Regions from separate parts of the Pseudomonas sp. A-B-19 genome, predicted to be linked through region 1. Evidence: riboswitches for the same ligand, from Rfam matches in the RefSeq annotation. Region 1 holds a riboswitch; the other holds the start of a gene.
The links. A riboswitch is a leader RNA that binds a small molecule or an ion and turns the genes downstream of it on or off. The one in region 1 is predicted to bind cobalamin.
Positions count from the first base shown of each region.

Region 1 (7,021 bases):
ATCATCATCCGTGCGTTGCGGCACATGGGATCGTTTTCCGGTGCGCCCCAACGTTCGAGCACCGCTGCGCGGTTCGCTTCGGGCAACGCGTCGAACATCTTCAAATACTCATCCATTGCCAGACTTTGCTGGCACGGACGCTGGTCGATCGTGTCCAGATCATTGCTGACGCCGCCGAGCAGCTGCTGGATCAGCGCGGTGCCACTGTCCGGCAACCCGGCCGGCAGCGGATAACCTTCGGCATGCAGCGCCCGCAGGATATTCAGTGCGGCGGCCGGGGTGTCGAGGCCGACGCCATTACCGATGCGACCGTCGCGAGTCGGATAATTGGCGAGAATCAAGGCAATGCGCTTCTGTGCATTGGGCACCCGCGCCAGATCGACCCAGCGCCGCGCCAGTTCGGCAACGAAATCCATGCGCTCAGGTTGGGCCCGGTAGCAGACCACATCCGACTGACTGCGCTCACTGCGCCACGCCAGGTCCTTGAAGCTGATCGGGCGGCTGATGATGCGCCCGTCCAGTTCCGGCAAGGCAATGTGCATCGCCAGGTCGCGAGGGCCAAGCCCCTGTTCGCTGGCGCGCCAACCCGGTTCGTTGTCCTGGGCGCAAATCGCCTGGATCACAGGAATGTTGCGGCGAAACGGGCGCAGGTGCGGCGCTTCGGGGCTGGACTGAGCGAAGCCGGTGGTGTTCAGGATCACCGAGACGCTGGCCTCGTCCAGCCAGTCTTCGACCCTGGAAAGGCAAGCTGGCTCTTTCAGGCTGGCCAGCGCAATCGGCAATGGATTCAACCCCGCCGCCTGTAAACGCTGGCAAAAAACATCAATGAAAGCGGTGTTCGCCGCCTGCAAATGCGAGCGGTAAAACAGCACCGCCGCCACCGGTTGACCCGCGTGCCAGTCGGCCTGCCAGTCGCTCAGTGCGGCGCAGTGTCGGTGCGGATGGTAAATCGCCGTGCGCGGCAGGGTTTGCGGCTCGCCCCAGGTGTAATCACGGGCCAGCCAACGGTTGGCCAGGCAGCGGAAGAAGTCCAGGGCGTTACCCATGCCACCCTGACGCAGAAACTGCCAGAGCCGGTCACGATCCTCGGCGCCGACGGTGCTCAGGTCACTGAGCTCCGGGTCCGGACGATCATCGCCCGGCACCAGAATCACCTGCACGCCGCGCTGGGACAGTTCGACCAGGCGTTCGATGCCGTAACGCCAATAGGCGATGCCACCGTGCAGCGAAATCAGGATCACCTTGGCGTGACGCAGCACTTCATCGACGTACAAATCGACCGAGGCATGGTTCTGCACCTGCATCGGGTTGGCCAGGCGCACGCTCGGGTAATCGTCGGGCAATTGCTGCGCCGCTTCGGCGAGCAGCGCCAGGCTGGAATCGCCGCTGCACAGGACCACCAGTTCGGCGGGGGTTTGTCCAAGGTCGGCAATGTTGTCATCCGACACGAAACCGCCGGGCTGGGTCCTGAGCAGGTGCATGGCTTACACGCTGAGCGCGGCGCGCAGTTGCGCTTCGAGAACCGTGGCATCCAGTTCCTGGCCGATCAGCACCAGGCGGGTGATGCGCGCTTCTTCGGCGCCCCACTGGCGGTCGAAGTGTTTGTCGAAACGCGTGCCCACGCCCTGGATCAGCAGGCGCATCGGCTTGTTCGGGACTGCCGCGAAACCCTTGACTCGCAAGATGCCGTGCTGGACCACCAGTTGGGTCAGCGCGTCCATCAGCAGGCTTTCGTCGGCTTGCGGCAGTTGGATGGAGATCGAATCGAAGGCGTCGTGATCGTGGTCATCGTGATCGTCGTCGCCATCATGATGATGGTCATGGTGACTATGCCGGCTGTCGATGTGTTCTTCGGAGCCGGCACCCAGGCCGATCAGCACGTCCAGCGGCAGGCGACCGCTACTGGCTTCGACGACTTTCACCGCTGGCGGCAACTCTTCGGAGACTTCCAGGCGCACACGGGCCAGGTCGGCCGGGTTGATCAGGTCGGTTTTGTTGAGGATCACCAGGTCGGCGCTGGCCAGTTGGTCGGCGAACAGCTCGTGCAGCGGCGATTCGTGGTCCAGATTCGGGTCGAGTTTGCGCTGTGCGTCGACCTGATCCGGGAAGGCCGCGAAGGTGCCGGCGGCGACGGCCGGGCTGTCGACCACGGTGATTACCGCATCCACCGTGCAGGCGCTGCGGATTTCCGGCCACTGGAAGGCTTGCACCAGCGGCTTGGGCAGGGCCAGGCCGGAGGTTTCGATGAGAATGTGGTCCAGATCGCCGCGACGGGCCACCAGTTCGCGCATCACCGGAAAGAATTCTTCCTGGACGGTGCAGCACAGGCAGCCGTTGGCCAGTTCATAGACACGGCCGTTGGCTTCTTCTTCGGTGCAACCGATTGAGCACTGCTTGAGGATTTCGCCGTCGATACCCAACTCGCCAAATTCGTTGACGATCACCGCGATGCGGCGACCCTGGGCGTTGTCGAGCATGTGGCGCAGCAGCGTGGTTTTACCCGAGCCGAGAAAGCCGGTGACGATGGTGACGGGTAGTTTGGCCAGTGTTTTCATCGGATGCCCTATGGCTTAGGTGGCGGGCATACGGGACGACAACCGGCAACACGCGCGCGCGTGCCTGAAGAGTTCGCCACCGGATCACCCCGCCCGGTTGAAGGTGAGAATCTGTAACGAGGCAGGTCTCCTGGCTGACGGTGCGCCGGCCTTGAGCCTGGCATTCGCTGCGCCTTCCCGCCGGCCTCATGGATTGAGTCAGCAGTGGCGTGGCAACGAACATCACCGTTCACAGTTGCGGGGGCAGCCGCGGCATCGACCGCGTTCCCTTCTTAGCTTCGACAAACGCCGAAGAACCTCGAAAGCGCAAGGCTACGCATGGTATTGGGGTGGGTCAATATCTTGTGGTGCCCTCACTGGCCTCATCGCGAGCAAGCTCGCTCCCACAGGGGATCGCGCTCCAATGTGGGAGCGAGCTTGCTCGCGATTCAGGCGACGCGGTTCCGAGTTGAGAACCCTTGCCAATTGACGCCCAACCCCTGCCCATGCTCTCCTACGCACCTTGTTACGGGTGCCCTTCACAGGGTGAAACGGGAAACCGGTGAATCATGTGCTTTACTCTAAAGCCATGTCAGTCCGGTGCTGCCCCCGCAACGGTAAGCGAGCGAAGCGTCAGATCCACTGTGCCACTACGGCATGGGAAGGTGGCGCTTGCAGGATCAGGCGAACGCCTGCGCCCCTCGTGAGCCCGGAGACCGGCCCGCAACACAAAGTGACCAATACGGTCACCGAACCAACAAACCCGCGGTGGGCGGGCGCTGTTTGAACCTCTGCGCGCCTGGTCCTGCGGAGGTTTGCATGCGCTCTTATTCCCCGCTGACAGACCAGAGGGATACGCCATGTCGATCATCAGCAGCGCCGAACACACATCCGCGAGCACCACCACAACCCTGACCCAACGTCTGACCGCCGCCGTCTTCGCGTCGATCCTGGGTGCGAGCCTTGTGTATTTCGCCGGTTTCTCGCACATCGAAGCGGTGCACAACGCGGCCCACGATACCCGTCACAGCTCCGCGTTCCCGTGCCATTGAGAGCTGTCGACATGATCAAGCGTATTGCGCAAACCGCAGGTTTCACCGGGCTGCTGGCCGCCCTGCTGCTGACCCTGCTGCAAAGCTTCTGGGTCGCTCCGCTGATATTGCAGGCCGAGACCTACGAAAAAGCCGAACCGGCCGCGGTTGAAATGCATGAGCACGCCGACGGTGCGATGGCCGCCCACACTCACGATGGCGAAGCCTGGGAGCCGGAAGACGGCTGGCAACGCGTGCTGTCGACCACCGGCGGCAATCTGGTGGTAGCGGTCGGTTTCGCCCTGATGCTGGCCGGCCTGTATACCTTGCGTGCGCCGACCAAAACCTCCCAGGGCCTGCTCTGGGGCCTGGCCGGTTATGCGACGTTCGTGCTCGCGCCGACGCTCGGCCTGCCACCGGAATTGCCCGGCACTGCCGCCGCCGATCTGGCACAACGGCAACTGTGGTGGATCGGCACGGCCGCCTCCACTGCCGTCGGTATCGCCCTGATCGTATTCAGCCGTCACTGGCTGATGAAAGTCCTCGGCGTGGCAATCCTTGCCGTTCCCCATGTGATTGGCGCACCGCAACCGCAAGTGCATTCGATGCTCGCTCCAGAGGTGCTGGAAACCCAATTCAAAATCGCTTCGCAGCTGACCAACGTGGTGTTCTGGCTGGCCCTGGGCCTGATCAGCGCCTGGTTGTTCCGTCGCAAAAGCGATGGCCAATACCACGCATGACTGACGTCAGCACAGCGCCGACCCTGGCGGTCGGCCTGGGCTGCCAACGGGGCTGCCCCGTCAGCACGTTGCTGGCGCTGCTCGACCAGGCACTGGAGGCGCACCAGATTGCTCGTCATGAAATCAAGGCCCTGGCCAGCATCGACTCCAAGCGTGACGAACCTGCGCTGATCGAACTGGCTCAGCAGCTTGGCCTGGAATTGATGTATTTCAGCAGTGAACAACTGGCCGCTTATGAACCGCAACTCAGCCATCAATCGCAAATAGCGTTTGAACGCACCGGCTGCTACGGCGTGGCGGAAAGCGCCGCCCTGGCCCTGGCGGAACAACTGGCCCAGGCCCCGGCAAAACTGTTGATTCCGCGGCAAAAATACGCGCAGGCGACCCTGGCATTGGCTGGCGCTGCGTAAAAAACCGATAATCCCCGCCTTTAATCATGAACATTCTTCATCTGAAGCCCTGTTCAGCCTCTATTTCCCTACAGGAACCGACCATGACCGTCTACTTCATTGGCGCAGGTCCCGGCGACCCCGAACTGATTACCGTCAAGGGCCAGCGGCTGATTCGCAGCTGCCCGGTGATCATTTATGCCGGCTCCCTGGTGCCTGCTGCCGTACTGGAGGGTCACTGTGCCGAACAGGTGGTCAATAGCGCCGAACTGCACCTGGAACAGATCATCGACCTGATCAGGACCGCCCACGCCAACGGTCAGGATGTTGCCCGAGTGCACTCCGGCGATCCGAGTCTTTATGGTGCAATTGGCGAGCAGATTCGCTATCTGCGTGAACTGGACATTGCGTTCGAAATCGTCCCAGGCGTGACCGCCACAGCCGCTTGCGCGGCGCTCTTGGGCGCGGAGCTGACCCTGCCGGACATTTCGCAGAGCGTGATCCTGACTCGCTACGCCGACAAAACCGCCATGCCGCCGGGAGAGGAATTTTCCAGCCTGGCGCAACACGGCGCGACCATGGCGATTCATTTAGGGGTCAATCACCTGGCGAAGATCGTTGAGGAACTGCTGCCCCATTACGGCGCCGATTGCCCGATTGCGGTGGTGCACCGCGCGAGCTGGCCGGATCAGGACTGGGTGGTGGGCACGCTCGAGGATATTGCCGGGAAGGTTGAAGCCAAGGGCTTTCGCCGTACGGCGTTGATTCTGGTGGGTCGGGTGCTGGGCAGTGACCACTTCAGTGAGTCATCGTTGTATCGCGCTGGGCATGCGCATCTCTACAGGCCCTGAAGCAACTGTGGCGAGGGAGCTTGCTCCCGCTGGACCGCGAAGCGGTCCCAATATCAGCCAACGCATTCATCACGGGAAAATGCATTGACTGATTTTGTGATGGCTATGCCATCAAGCGGGAGCAAGCTCCCTCGCCACAGCGCCGTTTTTTCGTTTCGCAGCGAACGCCTTAGTAGTAGGCGTTTTCTTTCTGCGTGTGGTCGGTCACGTCGCGAACGCCCTTGAGCTCGGGAATGCGCTCGAGCAAGGTGCGTTCGATGCCTTCCTTCAGCGTCACATCAGCCTGGCCGCAGCCCTGGCAACCACCGCCGAACTGCAGGACGGCGATGCCATCTTCGACCACGTCGATCAGGCTGACCTGACCGCCGTGGCTGGCCAGCCCCGGGTTGATCTCGGTTTGCAGGTAATAGTTGATGCGCTCGTTGACTGGACTGTCGGCGTTGACCATCGGTACTTTGGCGTTTGGTGCCTTGATGGTCAGCTGACCGCCCATGCGGTCGGTGGCGTAGTCGACAACCGCGTCGTCCAGGAAAGCTTCGCTGAAGTGGTCGATGTACGCGGTGAAGCTTTTGAGCCCCAGCGCGGTGTCTTCGGGTTTTTCTTCGCCCGGCTTGCAGTAGGCAATGCAGGTTTCGGCGTACTGGGTGCCAGGCTGGGTGATGAAGATGCGAATGCCGATGCCCGGGGTGTTCTGCTTGGACAGCAGATCAGCCAGATAATCGTGGGCGGCGTCAGTGATGGTAATAGCGGTCATGGAAACTCCTCGCAGGCTTGAGCGCAGTTTACGCCAATCAACGCGCCGGACAAAGTCCTAGTATTTTTGTCAGGAAAGATTCTTCGATGCCCTGTAGGAGCTGGCTTGCCAGCGAAGGCGCCAGATCAGTCGACATTTGTGTTGAATGTCGTGGCCTCTTGCTGGCAAGCCAGCTCCTACAGGGTGGTATGGTCACAGGTTCTCGTAGCGGTTCATGTCCAGCACGCCTTCTTCCACCGGATCGGTTTCGTGGATGTAGCGGCTCAGGTCATGGAAATAAGCCCAGAATTGCGGATGACTGCGGCGTATTCCCCAACGTTCGACGATTTTCTCGAAGCTGTCGGTATCCTTGGCGCTTTCCATCGCATCCACGAACGCCGGCACTTGCCCGGCCGGGATGTTGAACATGAAGTTTGGATAGCTGCTGAGCACACCCGGGAAAATCGTCAGGGTGTCGAGCCCCGGCTGATAGCGCAGCGACTCACCGAGCAGGAACGCTACGTTGCTGTGGGCACGGTTGCGCAGCAGGCTGTAGACCTCACGCTTGCCGCTGCCGGTTTCGATGCGCAGCAGGGTCGCTTCCGGCAGTTGATCAATCACTTTCAACCCGGCCGCCGGACGCGAAGTCAGGCGGCTTAGCGTCTGTTCGGCACTTTGCAGGTCCGGATCGATGTTCGGCCGCGAGCAGTAGGCGCCGTCGCAGCGGTTGATCGGGTCGGGGC
Region 1 is NZ_JAGYGN010000004.1:201,450-208,470, forward strand. Features, by position in the region: gene cobN (cobaltochelatase subunit CobN) at 1-1,481, opposite strand, end outside; gene cobW (cobalamin biosynthesis protein CobW) at 1,485-2,555, opposite strand; cobalamin riboswitch at 2,658-2,871, opposite strand; cobalamin riboswitch at 3,048-3,274, shown strand; gene KGA81_RS06500 (CbtB domain-containing protein) at 3,395-3,586, shown strand; gene KGA81_RS06505 (CbtA family protein) at 3,598-4,305, shown strand; gene KGA81_RS06510 (cobalamin biosynthesis protein) at 4,302-4,715, shown strand; gene cobM (precorrin-4 C(11)-methyltransferase) at 4,799-5,545, shown strand; gene nfuA (Fe-S biogenesis protein NfuA) at 5,715-6,299, opposite strand; gene KGA81_RS06525 (fatty acid cis/trans isomerase) at 6,492-7,021, opposite strand, start outside.

Region 2 (7,021 bases), on a different contig from region 1:
CTCGGCGAGCAACGGTTTGCCTGCCCGGTGGTGCGCGCGGATCGCATCGAGCATCGCAGTGTTTTGCGCCAGCGCGACATGGTGCAACTCCGGGTAACCACCCGGCAGATACAGGCTGTCGGCCTCCGGCAATGCACGGTCGCGGATCGGCGAGAAGAACGACAATTCGGCGCCCATCGCCCGCAGCAAATCCAGGCTCGCGCCGTAGGTGAACGCAAAGGCTTCATCACGGGCGACGGCAATGCGCACACCGGCCAGCAGCGGTTCGGCCGCGATGACATCAGGGGCGGCGAATTCGACTGCCGGCGGCAGCGCGACCTCACAACTGCTGGCCAGGGCATCGGCTGCCGCATCGAGGCGCAGGTCGAGATCATTCAGCTCACTGGCCTGCACCAGCCCCAGGTGCCGGCTCGGCAGTTCGATCCCGGTTTCCCGGGACAGCGCGCCGTACCAGCGCAAACCTTCAGTCAGGCTTCCTTCGAGCAGTTGCGCGTGGCGCAGCGTGCCGACGCGGTTGGCCAGCACGCCGGCGAACGGCAAGTCCGGCTGATAACGCGCCAGCCCCAGAGCCAATGCGCCGAAGGTCTGGGCCATGGCGGTGCCATCGATCACACCCAGCACCGGCACACCGAAATGCCGCGCCAGATCGGCGCTCGACGGCGTTCCGTCGAACAGCCCCATGACACCTTCGATCAGGATCAGGTCGGCTTCAGCGGCGGCTTCCCACAGCAGCCGGCGACTCTCTTGCTCACCAACCATCCACATGTCCAGTTGATACACCGGCGCACCGCTGGCGCGCTCGAGGATCATCGGATCGAGAAAGTCGGGGCCACACTTGAACACGCGAACCTTGCGCCCCTGATTGCGATGCAATCGGGCCAGCGCCGCGGTGACGGTGGTCTTGCCCTGGCCGGAAGCCGGCGCGGCAATCAGTACCGCCGGACAATGTCGAGGCTGACTCACAATTCGACGCCTTTCTGCGCTCTGATCCCGGCCTGGAAGGCGTGTTTGATCATGCCCATTTCGGTGACGGTGTCAGCCATTTCGATCATTTCCGGCTTGGCGGCACGCCCGGTGACCACCACATGTTGCATCGGCGGCCGGGACTGCAAGTCGCTGAGCACCTGATCGAGATCGAGGTAGCCGTGCTTGAGGGCGATATTCAGCTCATCAAGCACCACCAGACCGATGGACGGGTCGCGCAGCAGTTGCCGGGACACCGCCCAGGCAGCTTCGGCGGCGGCGATGTCGCGCTGACGATCCTGGGTTTCCCAGGTAAAGCCTTCGCCCATCACATGAAAACGCACCTGCTCGGGAAAGCGCCGGAAGAACAACTCTTCGCCCGTGCTGTTGCGGCCCTTGATGAACTGCACCACGCCGCATTGCATGCCGTGCCCCATGGCGCGGGCAAGCATGCCGAAAGCCGAACTGCTCTTGCCCTTGCCGTTGCCGGTCAGCACCAGCAGCAGGCCACACTCGTTCGGGGAATTGGCGATGCGCTCGTCGATCACGGCTTTTTTGCGCTGCATGCGCGCCAGGTGGCGTTCGTCACGATCGGGGGTATCAGTCATGGGGGAGCTCTCCGTTGAGGCAGGAATAACGGCGGGCAGGCACAGCAATAGAAGGCAACAAGCCTGGCATCGCCCACCGTGATGCCGCTGGATGAATCAGGCCGGTCTCCGGGCTCATGAGTGGCCGCGGGGCCAGACTGTGCGCCTTCCCGTATCAAATCGACACAGTGGCATCACACACAGTTTTCACTCATTTACCGTTGCGGGGGCAGCGCCGGAATTGCGGACCTTCGACCAACAGAAGGACTCACTCACCGGCTTCCCTGTTTCACTCTGTCGACCCAAGCCACAGAGCACCTGAAACAAGCGGCGAAGGTTAGAGGGTTGGGGGTGGAGCGTCAATTAAAGCCGGGAGGCGATCGACCGATTGACTGTCATCAATCAATAAACTGACGTCAATCTTGTGCCACGATCCCAGCAGTGATATCAAAGAGCCACAACTTATCAACACAACAATAAGGGTGAGCCCATGCAAGGCATGATCATCAGCAATCCAAAGCTGGAATTCCTGCGCCCGGTGCTCGAGCGCTGGTTCGAATGCATCGACCGTTACAACGCCGTCCGCGGTGATGGCGACACGCCGTACTGGCACGACGAAAAAGCCAATCTCGGACTGCTGTCTGCCGCCGCCTGGATGGCCGAGATGGTCACGCTGCAACAGACACCAACCCGCAAACAGACCGAAGAAGGCGAGCGCAACAGCCGCGCCGACCTGTTCCTCGCCTCGCCCGAAACCCGCGCCTACATTCAGACCACCCAGCGCTGGCCACGGGTCAACAGCCTCAACCTGAGCCAGGCCCTGCTCGACATCGCCAGCGATGCCAAGCGCGTGAGCCACGCCAGCGACCTGAAACTCGGCTGCCTGTTCGTCGCCCCGCAAAAAGCCCAGCAAGGCGCCACGCCGGAAGAACTCCAGGACATGGTCGACGACCTGCAAAAGGAACACACCTGCGCGGTCGCCTGGTATTTCCCATACGCCTATCGCAAATTGCGCAACGAAGCCGGCAACTATCACCCCGGCATTGCAGTGCTGTTCAAGGAAGCTCGCGGCTGAGGCGTTGAACCGGACTTGGTGGGAGCGAGCCTGTGGCGAGGGGGCTCGCTCCTACAGGATTCAACACTCAGCGCTTGCGGCAGAGCGTCAACCCATCCCCGATCGGCAACAACGAAAGATCTACCCGCATATCGTTTTTCAACGCCCGGTTGAGCACCTGGATCGCCCGGGTGTCCGCGCTCTCGGGACTGGTCTCCAGCACGCGCCCGCTCCACAGGGTGTTATCGAACACCGCCAGCCCGCCGACCCGCAGCAATCCCAGTGCGTGTTCCAGATAATTCGGGTAGTTGGCCTTGTCGGCATCGATGAACACCAGGTCGTACTGCCCGCCCTGCCCTTGTCGCTCAAGCTCTGCGAGGGTTTCCAGCGCCGGGGCCAGGCGCAGGTCAATCCGTCCGGCAAGCCCCGCCTCCTGCCAGTACCGTCGTGCGATGGCGTTGTAGTCGCCGGGGATATCACAGCAAATCAGCAAGCCGTCAGCCGGTAATGCCGACGCCATGCACAGGGCGCTGTAACCGGTGAAAGTGCCGACTTCGAGCAAGCGCCTGGCCCCCGTCAGTTTCACCAGCAAAGCGAGAAACTGCCCCTGCTCCGGCGCCACCTGCCAACGTGCCATCGGCAGCGCCTGGGTCTCATCGCGCAAGCGCTTGAGCAGTGGCGTTTCGCGCAGGGAGACATCGAGCAGGTATTGGTACAGGGCGTCGTCGAGATTAAGCGTGCGAGCAGTCATGACCACCGCCTCCGGACGTTACGGGTTGCGCGCCAGATGTTCAGGCTGCAGAACACGCTTGGCGCTCAGATAAGCCTTTTGCCAATAAGCCTTGGACAAGCTGTCGAGCTTCACGGTGCCGCCGGTGGCCGGCGCGTGGACGAAGCGCCCTTCTCCCACGTAGATGCCGGCATGGCTGACCTGGGAACCGCCATTGGTGGCGAAGAAAATCAGGTCACCGGTTTGCAGACCTTCCTTGCCCACATTCGCCGCTTGCATGGAGATCATTTCACGAGTGGTGCGCGGCAGGGAAATACCGGCGACATCGCGGTACACATAACCGATCAGGCCGCTGCAATCAAATCCGGAATCCGGCGTATTACCACCCCAACGATAAGGCGTGCCCACCAGGCCAAGCGCGCGAAACAGCACGTCTTGTGCCTCGGGCGAAAAAGCTTCTGAGGATCCGAATACGACGGGAGCGCGAACCACCTGCGCGGGTGGCGGTGTGCGGCTGGCGCAGGCACTGAGCAGCGCTGCGAAGCACATGATTGCGAGGCGGGCCGACATCGTCATAAGCAGAGCATCCTGATCTGGCTGCGGCTTTTTCTGCGGGGAGCGCAGAAAAGAAAACCGCCTGCGTTGGACGCAGGCGGTTTGCCATCATTTGTAGATCAAGATTCTAGCGGGTATACGACAAACTTCAAGTAAGACTTTAAGTTCGCCCTACAAACTGTCCGTTTATTTACGTGCAGTGACGATTGGCGACGCGTTAGGTGCCATCGCCAGGGCGCGCTTGGCTTCGATGAAGGTCTTGTTCCAGTAACTGTCGCCCAGACTATCGATGCGCACCCCACCGCTGCGGCGGCTGCTGGAGTGGATGAACTGGTTGTCACCCAGGTAGATCCCGGCGTGACTGACACGGCCACGACGGCCATTGGTTGCGAAGAACAGCAGGTCGCCCGGCTCAAGCTTGCTGCGCGAGACCAGCGGAGCGTCCACGTTGATCATTTCGCGGGTGGAGCGTGGCAGGTTCATGCCCGCCTCTTCGCGAAACAGGTAACCGATGAAACCGCTGCAATCGAAGCCGGCTTCAGAAGTACCGCCGAAACGGTAACGGGTACCGATCAGGGACATGCCACGTTCGAGGATGCTGTCGGCCAGGACCGGAAGCTGGTAGGACTTGCCGCCAGCGAAGTCGGCCAGTTCTTTTTCGGTTGCAAGCTCTTCCTGATAAAGAGCGGAAGACTGGGCAGTTGCAGAATTCTTGACCTGCTGTTGTTGCTCTTGCTGGGACACCGGAGTGTGGGCAGCGCAACCGAACAACAGGGTAACGAGTGCGAGAGGCACGAGGGGTGCGAAGCGGTTTAGCATGGGCACGACCGTGGCTGATAGTTGTAAAGAAGCCGAGACTATGCCCTCTATCATCCTGATTTGCAAATTCAATCGATCTTTTTGTGACTTATCCGTTTCTCGTTTACATCTAAGCGCTTAAGCCCATTTTAAACATACGCGCAGCCTGCAACCGGGCAGGAAAGCGGGATTTCTGGCGCCTGAAATTCGCCGAACAGGCTAGAAGCCCCGGATTCAGCGGGTTTACCAGCCGAGGGTTTCTTTCAAGAAGGGGATTGTCAGCTTGCGCTGAGCCTGGAGGGAGGCCTGATCGAGACGCTCGAGCAGCTCGAACAGCGCACTCATGCTGCGGGTACCGCGAGTCAAAATGAAATGCCCGACTTCGTCGGTCAGGTGCAGGCCACGACGGGATGCGCGCAATTGCAGGGCGCGCAGTTTGTCCTCATCGGAAAGCGGTCGCATCTGGAAGATCAGGGCCAGGGTCAGGCGCGACTTGAGATCCGCCAGCTTCACCGGCAACTCACGGGGGGATGTCGACGCGGCAATCAGCAAGCGTCGGCCGCTGTCGCGCAAGCGATTGAACAGATGGAACAGCGCCTCTTCCCAGTCCGCCTTGCCGGCAACCGCCTGCAGGTCATCGAGACAGACCAGTTCGTACTGTTCAAGGTTGTCGAGAATTTCAATACCGCGATCGAGCAGCTCGGCCAGCGGCAGATAGACCGCAGGCTCCCCCAATTGCTCGAAGCGCAGGCAGGCGGCCTGCAACAGATGCGTACGCCCTACCCCATCCTTGCCCCAAAGGTATATCAGGCTCTCGGTCCAGCCGGCGTCGGCTTCGCACAGCCGCTCGACATAGCCGAGTGCAGCGGCATTGGCGCCTGGGTAGTAATTGATAAAGGTGGCGTCGTCACGCAGACGCACACCTAGGGGCAGCTGAATCGGTTTCATCCTGACTGAACAGTTCCAAAGGAACCGTTAGTGGCCTCTGTGTAAAGTTTGCGAAGTTTATACCCGTGAGCCGGGCCGCACAATGCGACAGACCACAAGCAAAATCAAAGGTTTGCGTTAATGCACTGGTTTTATGACAGTTTCTTTGGCGGTGCATGTGACAGTCGCGCGATGCAAGCAGGCTGACCCGCCATGAACCGGGTCAACTCGCCATCACCCATCGACACCCCTTACCGCTCCGGCTCGTCGATACTCCCGTAGATTTCAGAATCCTTATATAAATCACGTACATGACGCACCAGCACCATGATCACCGCCGCGACCGGCAATGCCAGTAGTACACCGGTAAAGCCAAACAGCTCCCCACCGGCCAGAATCGAGAAAATCACCGCCACCGGGTGCAGGCCAATCCGGTCACCCACCAGCAACGGCGTCAGCACCATACCCTCCAGCGCCTGGCCGACCATGAACACCGCGACAATACCGAGCATCGGGTAAAGATCACCACCGAACTGGAACAACCCCGCAAGCAGCGCCGCGCCAATGCCGATGATAAAACCCATGTACGGCACGATCGCCGCCAGACCGGCAATCAGGCCAATCAACAAACCCAGTTCCAGCCCGACCAGCATCAGGCCCGCTGCGTAGATCACACCCAAGGCCACCATCACCAGCAACTGTCCGCGAACGAAGGCTCCGAGCACTTCGTGGCATTCACCCGCCAGGGCTACCGCGCGCGCTTCACGATCACGGGGCAGCAGGCTGCGGATCCTGGACATCATCAAGTCCCAATCGCGCAACAGATAGAAGCTCACCACAGGGATCAGCACCAGATTCGCCAACCAGCCAATCAACGCCAGCCCCGAGGCGGTGGCATGGCTCAACACGACACCGACAATATCGGTGGTCTGACTCATATGCTCGCTGATGGCGGCCTTCAGCCTGTCGAACTTCCAGAAACCTTCCGACAGGCCGAATTTCGATTGCACCCAGGGCAACGCCGTGTGCTGCAGCCAGTCGAGCATCTGCGGGGCCAACTCATACAAACGAAACAACTGCCTGGCGAGCAACGGCACCAAGACCAACAGCAGCGCGGTGAAGATCAATGTAAACAGGGTAAACACGGCCACGACACCCAAGGTTCGAGACAGGCCTGCCTTCTCCAGCCGATCCACCAGCGGGTCGAACAGGTAGGCCAACAGCAGCGCCACCAGGAACGGCGTCAGGATCGGATGCAACAACCAGACAAACGCACACAGCAGGACCACCCCACCGAGCCAGAACCAACGCCGCGTATCGGCCATGAACCACTCCATTGTTTCTATATAAAGAAAGAAAAACTACCAGCGAAAACGCAGCTGCGGTGTCGGGGCTGGCGCTGGGGCA
Region 2 is NZ_JAGYGN010000001.1:348,529-355,549, forward strand. Features, by position in the region: gene KGA81_RS01490 (cobyrinate a,c-diamide synthase) at 1-963, opposite strand, end outside; gene cobO (cob(I)yrinic acid a,c-diamide adenosyltransferase) at 960-1,571, opposite strand; cobalamin riboswitch at 1,653-1,887, opposite strand; gene KGA81_RS01500 (hypothetical protein) at 2,041-2,625, shown strand; gene KGA81_RS01505 (class I SAM-dependent methyltransferase) at 2,693-3,355, opposite strand; gene KGA81_RS01510 (C40 family peptidase) at 3,374-3,910, opposite strand; gene KGA81_RS01515 (C40 family peptidase) at 4,076-4,708, opposite strand; gene hda (DnaA regulatory inactivator Hda) at 4,931-5,635, opposite strand; gene KGA81_RS01525 (AI-2E family transporter) at 5,866-6,939, opposite strand; gene KGA81_RS01530 (DUF2066 domain-containing protein) at 6,976-7,021, opposite strand, start outside.
Region 2: linked by a shared signal. The riboswitch ahead of cobO (cob(I)yrinic acid a,c-diamide adenosyltransferase) and the one ahead of KGA81_RS06500 (CbtB domain-containing protein) in region 1 are both predicted to bind cobalamin.